Regions from separate parts of the Bradyrhizobium sp. CCBAU 45384 genome, predicted to be linked through region 2. Evidence: predicted binding sites of a transcription regulator. Region 2 holds the regulator's gene; each other region holds the start of a gene.
What was found. The regulator LexA, encoded in region 2, represses DNA repair genes until DNA is damaged. The targets are predictions, from matches to a motif close to TGTTCNNNNTGTGTTCNG.

Region 1 (4,546 bases), 130 kb from region 2:
CGGGTCTGTAGCGCGCCCTCGATGTAAACCTTGGCGCCCTTCTTCAGATACTGTTCGACGATCTTGCAAAGCGGCTCGGAGAAGATCACGACACGATGCCACTCGGTCTTCTCCTTGCGCTCGCCGGTGTTCTTGTCGCGCCAGGTCTCGGACGTCGCGATGCTCAGATTCGCGATCGGCCGCCCGTCCTGGGTGCGGCGGATTTCCGGATCCTTGCCGAGATTTCCGACCAGAATGACCTTGTTGACGCTTCCCGCCATCGCCGCTCTCCACTCCAAATGCCACTGAATTTCGAAGGCGCGCCCGCGCCGCCGCCTGTTAAGCCGACCCTATACGCTTACAGGGGCCGATCGGCCCGGCACACCCTCGGTTATCCCCACATATAGCATCGATCGAACATTCGTTCCAGATTTGTTCCTCTCGAAATAGCGCGACCCAAGCGTGCAAACAGCGACTCATGCCGCTATGCACGCCGCCATGAATTGGAACCGGCGCAGGAAAAAAATGATTAACATTCATTAGGTTACGCCCAGATCAATTGCCTGGCGACTGTTGCATTCCAGAGACGGACTCGGCCGCCCGGTTGGACTACGGTTGAGTCGGAATTGGTTCAATGATGGGCGTCGCGCCTGATTGACCGCTTCAGGGGACTTCTGGAGCGGACGACACTGGGGAGACTGCAATGAAGAAAATTCTGTTTGGTACAATTGGTATTGTTGCCTTGGGCTTGTCAGCACCGGCGAGTGCTGCCGATCTTGCGGCACGTCCCTACACCAAGGCGCCGCCGCCGATGGTCGCCACCATCTACGACTGGAGCGGCTTCTACATCGGCATCAACGGCGGCGGCGGATCGAGCCACAAATGCTGGGACTTCGTCGCACCGACCACCGGCACCCTGTTCGGCGAGGGTTGCCACAATGCCACTGGCGGCACGGTTGGCGGCCAGATCGGTTATCGCTGGCAATCGGCCAACTGGGTGTTCGGCCTCGAAGGCCAGGGCAACTGGGCCGACTTCTCCGGCGACAATGTCAGCACCCTCATCCCAACCCAGCGCAACCGCTCGAAGATCGACGCCTTCGGCCTGATCACGGGCCAGATTGGCTACGCCTGGAACAACGTGCTGTTCTACGTGAAGGGCGGCGGTGCCGTGGTCGCCGACAAGTTCAATATCTACACCGCGCCCGGATTCGCCGGAGCCGGCACCCTGCTCGCCTCGGCCAGCGACAACCGCTGGGGCGGCACGGTTGGCGCCGGCCTCGAGTTCGGCTTCGCGCCGAACTGGTCGGTGGGCGTTGAGTACGACCACATCTTCCTGGGCAGCAGGACTCTGACGCTCAACGCGCCCGGTGGCACCGCATTCCAGACCGATCGCATCAGCCAGAATGTCGACATGGGTCTTGTCCGCCTCAATTATCGCTGGGGCGGCCCGGTCATCGCGAAATACTGATCCACCTGAAATCGTTTGAGAACAAAGGCCGGCCTCGCGCCGGCCTTTCGCTTTTCTGTTCCCGACGGGAACCATGGGTCAGCCGGTCTTACATTTTGTATTTGTTGTGGCTTTTGAGAGACGCAACTTGCAGCTTTGGTGGTGTAAGCACGGCACCAGTTGGACCACAGCGTCCGATGCCCTTCCGATCTTGCGGAAGGCAACAACAGAAACTGGGACTGGGATAAGTTGAAAATGAAGAAGGTTTTGTTGGCTTCGGCCGCTCTGATCGCCCTCACCGGCGCCGCTTCGGCTGCCGATCTGGCGGCGCGCCCCTACACCAAGGCTCCCGTGGCCGTGGCCTCGGTCTACGACTGGACCGGCTTCTATCTCGGTATCGTCGGTGGCGGCGCCTGGGAAGCTGCTTCTGGCGACCCGAAGATGAAGGGTGGCTTCGTCGGCGGCACCGCCGGCTACAACTGGCAGACCGGCAACGTCGTGTTCGGTGTCGAGGCCGATGGCGCCTGGGCTGACGTCAGCGCTACGGCTACGGGTACGGTTTTCGTTCCCGGCGTCGGTGGCGTTCCGGCCTCTCTGACCTCGAAGACTGACGCGCTGGGCACCGTTCGGGGCCGCATCGGCTATGCCGTTAACAACGTTCTGTTCTACGGCACCGGCGGTTACGCTTGGATCGACAACAAGCTCACCGCCACCTTGGGCGCTGCATCGGTCTCCGACAGCAAGTTCCACTCCGGCTGGACCGTCGGCGCAGGCGTCGAAGCGTTCTTCGCGCCGCAGTGGTCGGTCAAGGGCGAGTACCTCTATCGCAGCCTCGGCGGCGAGACCTACTTCTCGGGCGCCCTGCCGACCGGTACGCTCAACCTGCACACCGTGCAGGTCGGCGTGAACTATCACTTCGGCGGCCCGGTGGTCGCGAAGTACTGATCTACGCAACCGACGTCACATCGTCACGAAAGGCCGGCCTCGCGCCGGCCTTTTTGTTGTTCCAGCCAAGGCCATTGCCATGAGCTGCTGCCAAGTAGCTGCTGCCAAGTCCCGCCAGTGCGCCAACAATCCGTTGACGATTCGCAAGTCCCACTGGAAATCCGTCTTCGTTCTTCCTACGTTCGCTCAGAACCCCATTGGCGCCGATCCCGGTTCCGGGCGAAGCGCGCCTTAAACGTTGGCGCGATCGCGTAGCTTTGGGATTCCTCGAGGGCAAACCGGATGGATGAAGTGATCAAGGCGAAGCGCCAACAGCAGAACGCGGGCTCCAGCCTGCGCGCAATTACGATTCGTGGCGCGCGCGAGCACAACCTCAAGAACATCGACGTCGAGATTCCCCGCGACAAGCTCGTGGTATTCACCGGCCTCTCCGGCTCCGGCAAATCCTCGCTCGCCTTCGACACCATCTACGCGGAGGGCCAGCGCCGCTACGTCGAATCGCTCTCGGCCTATGCCCGCCAGTTCCTGGAGATGATGCAGAAGCCCGACGTCGACCAGATCGACGGCCTGTCGCCGGCGATCTCGATCGAGCAAAAGACGACGTCGAAGAACCCACGCTCGACGGTCGGCACCGTCACGGAGATCTACGACTACATGCGCCTGCTCTGGGCGCGCGTCGGCGTGCCCTATTCGCCGGCCACGGGACTGCCGATCGAGAGCCAGACCGTCTCGCAGATGGTCGACCGCGTGCTGGCGCTGCCCGAGGGCACCCGCCTCTATCTGCTCGCCCCCGTCGTGCGCGGCCGCAAGGGCGAGTACCGCAAGGAGCTCGCCGAATGGCTCAAGAAGGGCTTTCAGCGCGTCAAGATCGACGGCACCTTCTATGAGCTCGCGGAAGCGCCTGCGCTCGACAAGAAATTCCCGCATGACATCGACGTCGTGGTCGACCGCATCGTGGTGCGCGCCGATATCGGCCAGCGCCTCGCCGAAAGCTTCGAGACAGCGCTGAAGCTCGCCGAGGGCCTCGCCGTCGTCGAGTTCGCCGACGCGCCGGCAGCGACGCCGGTCGAAGAGAAAAAGAAGACGGCCAAGATCCATGACAAGAGCGGACCCGAGCGCATCCTGTTCTCGGAAAAGTTCGCCTGCCCGGTCTCCGGTTTCACCATTCCCGAGATCGAACCGCGCCTGTTCTCGTTCAACAACCCCTATGGCGCCTGCCCGGCCTGCGGCGGCCTCGGCGTCGAGCAGCATGTCGACGAGGATCTGGTCATCCCCGACAAGGAGGTCGCCATCGGCAAGGGCGCGATCGCGCCCTGGGCCAAGTCGTCGTCGCCCTATTACGTGCAGACGCTGACCGCGCTCGGCAAGCACTACAAGTTCACGCTCACCACAAAATGGAAGGATCTGCCGAAGAAAACGCAGAACGCCATCCTGCATGGCTCCGGCGAGGACGAGATCAAGTTCTCTTACGAGGACGGGGTGCGCTCCTACGACACCAAGAAGCCGTTCGAAGGCGTCATCACCAACATCAACCGCCGCTACCGCGAAACCGAGAGCGAATGGGCGCGCGAGGAGCTCGCAAAATATTTCCACGACGTACCCTGCGGCGCCTGCAATGGCTTCCGGCTGAAGCCTGAGGCGCTCTGCGTCAAGGTCGGCGGCAAGCATATCGGCGAGATCTCGGAGCTGTCGGTGAAGGGCGCCGGCGCCTGGTTCGAGACCGTGCCTGATGCGCTGAACGCGCAGCAGAACGAGATCGCCGGGCGCATCCTGAAAGAAATCCGCGAGCGCCTGACCTTCCTGCTCGACGTCGGCCTCAACTATCTCACCTTGTCCCGCTCCTCCGGCACGCTGTCCGGCGGCGAGAGCCAGCGCATTCGCCTGGCCTCGCAGATCGGCTCGGGCCTGACGGGCGTGCTCTACGTGCTGGACGAGCCGTCGATCGGCCTGCACCAGCGCGACAACGCGCGCCTGCTCGACACGCTGAAGCGGCTTCGCGACCTCGGCAATACCGTGGTCGTGGTCGAGCATGACGAGGACGCCATTCGCCTCGCAGACTACGTGCTCGACATCGGCCCCGGCGCCGGCATGCACGGTGGCAACATCGTCGCCGAAGGCACGCCCGAACAGATCATGCGCAACCCGAAATCGCTCACCGGCAAGTACCTGACCGGC
Region 2 (4,546 bases):
TGGGCGGGACATGCCGGCTGCGAGCCCGAAGCCATCGTCGCCCGCTATGTGCGCGACGAGGCCTACCGCCTGCACGAGGTCGGCAAGATCAGCGATGAAGACTATTTTGCCTCGCTGCGCTCCTCGCTCGGAATCTCCATTTCGAATGTCCAGTTCCTCGAGGGGTGGAACGCGATTTTCGCGGGCGAGATGCCTGGCATCGCCGAGCTGCTGTCGCGCGCGGCAAAGCAGATGCCGGTCTACGCCTTCTCCAACACCAACCGCCCGCACGTCGACTATTTTTCCAGAGAATATGCCGACCTGCTCGGCCATTTCCGCGAGTTGTACCTGTCCTCCAGCATCGGCCTGCGCAAACCGGATGCGGAAGCGTTCGACCACGTCGTGGCCGCGATGGGCGTACCGGCGAGCCGGATCGTGTTCTTCGATGACCTCGCCGAGAACATCGAAGGCGCGCGCGCCCGCGGCCTCACCGCGGTCCATGTGACCTCACACCACGACGTCGGCGTCGCGCTGAAGGCGCTGGGGATCTGATCGGGCGGCAATTTCCGGAACAATTTCGCCCGAAAACGAGGAACCAAAGCTCTTTGTGCATTTTTGTACGGAGTTCCGGGAACGGAATGCCCCCTTCCGGACTCTTGAGTCCGCTGGGACTTCCATGGACGGACATATCGCGTGTTGGGCAAAACATACCTCACCAAGCAGGCCTCCCTGCTGGTCAAATTCGCCAAGACCACTTCGGACGCCGAGCTTTCTGCCAAGCTGATGAGCAAAGCGGCCGATCTGAAATCTCAGGCAGATCCGATGCCCGACCGGGATCAGGGCCCCAAGGCGCCCGACGTCGCTGAAGTGGAAAACGCGGCAAGGGGAAATCCCATAACGCGGTCGTGACGCTGCCCACAGTTCTGCCCCCGTCGGACCGGTCTGCCCGGATCATGCTGGACATGAGCCCTAGTGCCCGAAGCGTAAGCTTCGCAGCAGTATAGCCCTTTTTGCGTCGGCCCTCCCGCTCGGCTAGAACCTTGCCCGACCGAGTCCTTGATCTCGTTGCGGGAGTTCGCCGTGGCCCTGATGCCGGTTTCCGATGCGCTTGCCGCCGTGCTCGCCGGTGCGGAGCCTTTGGCTGAGGAAATGATCGCTCTGGATCAGGCCTTCCATCGCGTGCTCGCGCGGGACGTCGCGGCGCGCCGGACGCAGCCGCCCGAGGCGATGTCAGCGATGGATGGTTATGCCGTTCGCGCGGCTGATGCTGCGAAGGTTGATGCGCAGCTCACGGTGGTCGGCGAGGTTGCAGCCGGCCGCCCATTTGCAGGAACGGTCGGTGCCGGCGAAGCTGTCCGGATCTTCACCGGCGGCGTCGTTCCCGCCGGCGCCGATGCGGTCGTGATCCAGGAGGACACCATCGCGGACGGCAAGCGCATCACGATCAAGGAAGCCGCCGTCACCGGGCGGCACATTCGCCCGGCCGGGATCGACTTCCGCGAGGGCGACGTGCTCCTGCGCAAGGGCGCACGGCTGACCGATCGGGACCTTGCGCTCGCCGCGGGCATGAACCATCCGCAGCTGAGCGTTCATCGCCGTCCTAAGGTCGCGATTCTCGCAACCGGCGACGAGCTTGTGATGCCGGGCTCGACACCCGGCCCCGGCCAGATCGTCTATTCCAATGGCTACGCCCTGCACGCCCTCGCCCGCAGCGAGGGTGCCGACACCATCGATCTCGGCGTCGCCGCCGACACGCTTGCCGCCACCACCTCGGGCATCCGCCGCGCCCGCGAATCCGGCGCCGACATCCTGATCACGACCGGCGGAGCGTCTGTCGGTGACCACGATCTGGTGCAGCAGGCGCTTCGGCACGAAGGTATCTCGATGGCGTTCTGGAAGATCGCGATGCGGCCGGGCAAGCCGATGATGAACGGGCAGCTCGGGCCGATGCGCGTCATCGGCCTGCCCGGCAATCCCGTGTCATCCTACGTCTGCGGCTTCCTGTTTCTGGTGCCGCTGATTCGCGCGCTGTCGGGCCGCTCAATGATTCATCATCGCCGCGAACGCGCCGTGCTCGGTCGCGACCTCGGGGCCAATGACCAGCGCGAGGATTATCTGCGTGCGCGTCTGGAGACGCGGGACGACGGCACGCTCGTCGCTCTTCCCGTCAACCACCAGGATTCCTCACTGTTGGCGAATCTCGCTGCGGCACAGGCACTTCTCGTGCGCGCGCCGTTCGCACCGAAGGCCGCTTCCGGCACGCCTTGCGAGGTGTTGCGACTGCCGGAGTGAGCGCGCCGACGCAACCGTCCCGCGAACTTTGTCGCGTTCACGGTAAATTAAGCAGTTGTGGAACATGTATCGAACATATAGTGTCCGTTCATGCTTTGTTTCGAGCATGTAGCGGCTTACTGCTGAATTCAGCGTCTGGGAATCGAGCGACATCGTCAGGGGGATTTTGGTCGAGATGTTAACGCGCAAACAATACGAGCTCCTGCGGTTCATCAGCGAGCGATTGAAGGAAAGCGGCGTGCCGCCCTCCTTCGACGAGATGAAGGATGCGCTCGACCTGCGCTCCAAGTCGGGCATCCATCGCCTGATCACTGCGCTCGAGGAGCGCGGCTTCATCCGCCGCCTGCCCAACCGGGCCCGCGCCATCGAAGTGATCAAGCTGCCTGAACTCCAGGCGGCTGCCGGCAGCCGTCGCGGCTTCACGCCGAGCGTCATCGAGGGCAATCTCGGCAAGGTGCGCACGATGTCGAGCCCGCCCGTCGATGAGGGCGAACGCCCTGTCGCAGTTCCCGTGATGGGCCGGATCGCGGCCGGTACGCCGATCGAGGCCTTGCAGACGCGCAGCCACACCATCAGCGTCCCGCCCGACATGCTCGGCGCGGGCGAGCACTACGCGCTCGAAGTCCGCGGTGATTCCATGGTCGATGCCGGCATTCTCGATGGCGACATGGCGCTGATCCAGCGCAACGAGAGCTGCGACACCGGCGATATCGTGGTGGCCCTGATCGACGACGAGGAAGCCACGCTCAAGCGTTTCCGCCGCCGCGGCGCCTCGATCGCGCTCGAGCCGGCAAACGCCGCCTACGAGGTCCGGATCCTGCCGCCCAACCGGGTCAAGATCCAGGGCAAGCTGATCGGGCTGTACCGCAAATACTGAACGCGGCGCACGTCGCCACCTGGCAAGCACGCCCTCAAGATCGGAGCGGACGATTGTCCGCTCCGGCTGGTTGGTTTTTCTGGTTTTGCACTGATTATCCGGCCACCTCTCCCGCGCTACATCCCCGGCACGCCATGACGAAGCACGCATCGCTTCGCAGGCCTTGCGAGACCGAGGAGACCGCCATGCGCAAGATTATTCTGAGCACCGTCGCGATCGCGCTGATCGCAATATCAGCGTCGCAAACCTTCGCTGCGCAGCCGCAGCATCACGTTCGCAGGGCGCCACAGGCGACGAACGAACAATTCCGCAATGCCCGCAACGCCGTCGGGCAACGGGCGCAGCCAGCCTGGCCTTATTCGGGTTGGTCGGCACCGGCTGGGCGCTAACGAAGAAGCTCTCGGAATGCACGGAAGCAGTCTTTGTTCCTCGGACGTCTGAAAAAGAAATTGTGATGGCAGCCTGCAGACTCAAGCCGCAGATTTGCCCCCAACATGGCATATGATCGCAGGCTTCCACTCTGATAGAGGCCTGCGCCTCAGAAGAGGCGCGGGTGCTCTATCGCTGATGAGGAGCACCCGATGTGTGACTATAGCTTGCATGCCGTCGCGACGCGTCCCGCAGAGGTCGGCGAGACGATCGTCACGACAACCTTCCGCGGCACCTCGACGCGCGGCTTCGCCTCCGAAGCCGACAAGTCGGTCGCGGTCTGCCTGCTGCCGGGAACGGAGCTCGCCTTCGCCGACAACGTCCGCTACGACAACAGGTGGATCTGGACGCGCACCATCAATTCGCGCGTCGGCAAGTTCGGCAAGGTCGATCCGCACATTCCCGATCGTCATCACGACGCGATCGAATTCCCCGATGGCAAATACGTGCTGGTGACCCAGCTCGTCGAAGGCCAGCGCGCAACCGTGCTGCAACTGCCGGTGACCCTGCCGCTCGGTGAGCGCGAGCACAAGCCGCAAGTTGTCGCCGACAGACAGCCGACACCTCCGGGCCTGCCGATCGGTTGAACCGGCCTAATTTGGGCATGATCTCCGCGCAAACGCGTTTTCGCGTTTGTAGCGCCGGAGAACCGCTCCGCGCTTTTCCGGATCATGCCTCAATCCTCGGCCTGAAGGTCGGCCTCGGACGGTGTTGCGTCCTTGGCGCGCGGAGCTGCGGACCGCGGCATGAGGGTCCCTTCGAAATCTCCATCGCCGGCCGCCGCCGGCGACCAGGGGCGGTTTGCGCCTCTCGCCCTCGCCGCCGCAATGGCAAAGCCATCGCCGCGACGTGTCAGCGCCAGCGCGCCCTGGCTCGCCAGACGCGGCCGATCGATCACCATCCCGGTGCAATCCGGCGGCGCAGGCTTTGCCGTCACCACCAGGGCCGCGCGACCGCAATCATCAGCCA
Region 3 (4,546 bases), on a different contig from region 2:
GAGCAGCCAGGCGGCGTGGATCGCACGGGCGCCGAGGTCGGCCGTTTGCGGCAGGGCCGGCAGCGCCAGCGTTTGGGCGCGCGTCAGCCAGACCGCATAGGGCAGCGCCAGCACGGCGACGACGACGAGTGCGAACAGCGGATCGAGCGCGCGCAAGGTCCGGCGGCCGCCAACGGTCGAGAGCGCGAAGATGACGAGCAGCGCGAGCAGGAAGATCGCAGCCGGCGTGGTCAGCAGCAGAAGCCCCGCCTCGATCGACCAGGCGAACCAGGCATTGCCGCGACGCTGGCCGATGATCTGCCAGGAATGCAGCAGCAGCAGCGCCCAGAGCGGCCGGGCGAGGACCAAGGGGCCGAAGTCGAGCGCGGACGAGGAGAAGGCCAGCACCGTCATGGTCAGCAGCACGGCGAGCACCGCCTGCTGGCTGCCAACCACGGCCCGCGACAGATGATACAGCGCGATGAAGGTCGCGATCTCGCAGAGCTCGGCAAGGACGTAGACGCCGAAGACATGGCCGCCTGCGGCGCGATAGGCGATATCGGCGAGCCAGAGCGACAGCGGCGGGCCGAGATCAGTGCCAACCTGATATTCGCGGCCAAAGGCCAGCAGGGTCGCGAGATTGCCGGGCGGGCTGCGGTAGAACAGCAGCGCCACCAGCAGCCACATCGTGGCCTGCAGCAGCACGGCAATCCAGACGATCAACCGCGGCCGGGCGCGAATGAGCTCGATGACCAGGGAGGTAAACCGCATGCAACGCCCGCAAGATGCAGCCAACCCGTCCAGCCGGCCCTATTCGCTCACAGCTGTTTTGATAAAGCGCGCCACGCGTCGTGGCAACTTCGGTCTGCGCTAGAGGCCCGCTGAAGCCTCGATTTCAACTGCGGTCTCGACCTCGGTGACGGAGAACAGATCCTGCACCGGCTCGACCGTCCAGGGCATGTGCTTGGCGCGGGCGGCGACGACGGGGGCGAAGAAGCTGCGGTGGTGGATGGTGGGGCCGAGACGGTCGAGCGCGTCGAGATGCTCGGGCACGGCATAGCCCTTGTGCTGCTCGAAGCCGTAGCCGGGGCAATCCTGCGCCAGCGCGCACATCAGCCGGTCGCGGGTCACCTTGGCGACGATGGAGGCCGCCGCAATCGAGAGCACGATGCCGTCACCGCCGATCACCGCTTCGCAGTCGCAAGCCGTGTCGAGGCGATCACGGCCGTCGACGAAGACGAGCTTCGGAGGCTCGGGCAACGCGACCACCGCGCGCTTCAGCGCCCACAGCGAGGCGCGCAGAATGTTGTCGCGGTCGATCCGCGCGGGCGAAGCGACGGCGACGGAGACCTGCGCGGTGGCGCAGATCCTGTCGAACAACCTTTCGCGCTCTTCCGCCGTCAGGCGCTTGGAATCGTCGATGCCGCGCGGGATGCGGTCCGGATCCAAAATCACCGCAGCCGCCACCACGGGGCCGGCGAGCGGCCCGCGGCCGGCCTCGTCGCAGCCCGCGACCGGCCAGATGCCCCGCTTGATCAGCGCGCGCTCGCGGCGGAAGCTTGCCTTGACGGGCGCAGCCTTCTTCTCAGGAGCCTTTTCTGGCGCATCCTTGACTGGCTTCTTGGCGGACTTGTCCCGAATCATGGCCGGGATCGTGCGCAAGCCGGCTCGCCGGCGCAACCGGGAACTCCGCGCAATTCCCGTTATTCAGCGCCCGCCCCTCGCGCCTCAGAACAGGCTGAGCTGCTCGCCGTTCTGCTCCGGCCTGGTAAAATGATCCGTCGTCAGCTTCGAGCGGCGCTTGTTCAGCCCAAGCCGGTCGCAGGCGAGCTCGAAGCGGCGGCCGATGGTCCAGGCCATCGGGCCTGTGCCCTTCATCCGCTCGCCCCATTTCGAATCGTAGTCGCGGCCGCCGCGCATGTCGCGGATCAGGGTGAAGACGTGGCGATAGCGGTCCGGATAATTCGCCATCAGCCATTCGCGGAAGAGATCGCGCACCTCCAGCGGCAGCCGCAGCAAAACGTAAGAGGCTTCCTTGACACCGGCATGCGCCGCGGCATCGAGGATGCGCTCGATCTCGGAATCGTTCAGGGCGGGGATCACGGGCGCGACCATCACCGTGGTGGGGATGCCGGCCTCCGAGAGCTGCTTCAGCGCCTCCAGCCGCTTCGGCGGCGTCGAGGCGCGCGGCTCCATGGTCCGTGCGAGCTTCGGGTCGAGCGAGGTTACCGAGATCGCGACCTTGGCAAGGTTGCGCTTGGCCATGCGGGCGAGAATGTCGATGTCGCGCACGACCAGCGCGGATTTGGTGACGATGCCGACGGGATGGCCGGTGCGCTCCAGCACCTCCAGAATGCCGCGCATGATTTTGCGCTCGCGCTCGATCGGCTGGTAGGGATCGGTGTTGGTGCCGATCGCGATCATCCGCGGCTCGTAGCCTGCCGCCGCGAGCTCCTTCTCGAGCAGAGCAGGCGCCTCGGGCTTGGCGAACAGCTTTGACTCAAAGTCGAGCCCCGGCGACAGGCCGAGATAGGCGTGCGTCGGCCGCGCGAAGCAATAGACGCAGCCATGCTCGCAGCCGCGATAGGGATTGATCGAACGGTCGAAGCCGATGTCGGGCGAGTCGTTGCGGGTGATCACCTTGCGCGAGGTGTCGACGCCGACAATGGTCTTGAACGGCGGCAGATCGTCCAGGCTCTGCCAGCCATCGTCGAAGGCGACGCGCGCCTCGGCCTCATAGCGGCCACTGGCGTTGGACTGGGCGCCCCGCCCCCGCCTGCGCTGGCGGTCGATGGCGACCGCCAGTTCAGGGAAGTCAGAAGGCGCACCCGCCGGCTCGGAGGGCGCCGTGACCGGCGGGTGCTTGAGAGCAGAAGAAGAAGCTGGACTCATGCATTCAAGATAGCACGCCAAAGGAACAAATCAAGAACAAGAATCGAAAACGCGAAAACAACCCCATGCACAGTAGCGCTGCCCAAACTTCGCGCGCGGTCCTTTGACCTCACGCAACACCGCGTGACCTCGATCCCGTTTGATGCGGCGGAAGGATCGTTCTCGCCGGAACCCGGTTGATGACGATCCCGGGCGAAGGTCGGCATGATCATGACATTTCAACAACAATCGTCCGCTGCAAGCAGCGACCTCGATCTCCTCGATCGCTACTGGCGTGCGGCCAACTATCTCTCCGTCGGGCAAATCTACCTGTTGGATAATCCCCTGCTGCGCGAGCCGCTCCGGCCCGAGCACATCAAGCCGCGCCTGCTCGGCCATTGGGGCACGACGCCGGGGCTGAACTTCATCTATGCGCATCTCAACCGCGTCATCCGCGCGCTGGACCTGAGCGTGCTCTATGTCTGCGGTCCCGGCCATGGCGGCCCGGGCATGGTGGCGAACACTTATCTGGAAGGCAGCTACAGCGAGGTCTATCCTGACATCCCGCGCGATGCGGACGGGCTACGAAAACTGTTCAGGCAATTCTCCTTCCCCGGCGGCATCCCGAGCCATGCAGCGCCGGAAACGCCGGGCTCGATCCACGAAGGCGGCGAGCTCGGCTACGCGCTGGTGCACGCCTATGGCGCGGCCTTCGACAATCCTGACCTGATCGTTGCCTGCGTCGTCGGCGACGGTGAGGCCGAGACCGGCCCGCTGGCAGCGTCCTGGCATTCGAACAAGTTCCTCAATCCCACACATGATGGCGCCGTGCTGCCGATCCTGCACCTCAACGGCTACAAGATCGCGGGTCCAACCGTGCTCGGCCGGATGCCCGACAGCGAGATCCGCGATCTGTTCCGCGGATTCGGCCACGAGCCGCTGTTCGTCGCAGGCGACGATCCCAAGCTGATGCACCGGGCGATGGCCGATGCGCTCGACGTCGCGATCGCCAGCATCCGCTCGATCCAGCTGCACGCCCGCGACGGGCGTGCGAGCGTGGAGCGGCCGCGCTGGCCGATGATCGTGCTGCGCAGCCCGAAGGGCTGGACCGGCCCGAAGGAGGTTGACGGGAAAAAGGTTGAAGGCTTTTGGCGCGCGCATCAGGTGCCCGTCGCGAACTGCCGCGAGAACCCGGCTCACTTGAAGATTCTCGAAGACTGGATGCGCAGCTACGAGCCGGACCAGCTGTTCGACGCGAGCGGCGCGCTCGTTCCCGAGCTTCAGGCCCTCGCGCCCCAAGGTAACAGACGCATGGGCGCCAACCCGCACGCCAATGGCGGGCTGCTCAAGAAGGAGCTGAAGCTGCCCGACTTCCGCAGCTTTGCCGTCGAGGTGCCGCAGCCCGGCGGCGTGACAAGCGAAGCCACACGCGAGCTCGGCAAGTTCCTGCGCGACGTCATCCGCCTCAACGCCGGGGAGCGTAATTTCCGCATCGTGGGTCCTGATGAGACCGCATCAAACCGGCTCGATGCCGTGTTCGATGCGACCGAACGGGTCTGGATGGAGCCGATCGAACCTTACGACGTGCATCTGGCACAGGACGGCCGCGTGATGGAGGTCTTGAGCGAGCACCTCTGCCAGGGCTGGCTCGAAGGCTATCTGCTGACCGGACGGCACGGCTTCTTCTCCTGCTACG

Region 1: uvrA (excinuclease ABC subunit UvrA) is a predicted target of LexA. The motif match lies at 2,540-2,557, and genes of this name have one in related genera.
Region 3: XH80_RS17825 (PA0069 family radical SAM protein) is a predicted target of LexA. The motif match lies at 2,893-2,910, and genes of this name have one in related genera.

What each region holds. Positions count from the first base shown of each region.
Region 1 covers NZ_LBIZ01000114.1:182,373-186,918, reverse strand. The annotation lists gene XH80_RS27160 (single-stranded DNA-binding protein) at 1-260, opposite strand, end outside; gene XH80_RS27155 (outer membrane protein) at 683-1,447, shown strand; gene XH80_RS27150 (outer membrane protein) at 1,682-2,371, shown strand; gene uvrA (excinuclease ABC subunit UvrA) at 2,654-4,546, shown strand, end outside.
Region 2 covers NZ_LBIZ01000114.1:53,859-58,404, reverse strand. The annotation lists gene XH80_RS26510 (HAD family hydrolase) at 1-531, shown strand, start outside; gene XH80_RS26505 (hypothetical protein) at 673-888, shown strand; gene XH80_RS26500 (molybdopterin molybdotransferase MoeA) at 1,060-2,271, shown strand; gene lexA (transcriptional repressor LexA) at 2,447-3,148, shown strand; gene XH80_RS26490 (hypothetical protein) at 3,334-3,537, shown strand; gene XH80_RS26485 (hypothetical protein) at 3,730-4,164, shown strand; partial or broken gene XH80_RS26480 (ComEC/Rec2 family competence protein) at 4,254-4,546, opposite strand, start outside.
Region 3 covers NZ_LBIZ01000107.1:47,996-52,541, forward strand. The annotation lists gene XH80_RS17815 (glycosyltransferase family 39 protein) at 1-750, opposite strand, end outside; gene XH80_RS17820 (ribonuclease HII) at 850-1,623, opposite strand; gene XH80_RS17825 (PA0069 family radical SAM protein) at 1,708-2,871, opposite strand; gene XH80_RS17830 (phosphoketolase family protein) at 3,082-4,546, shown strand, end outside.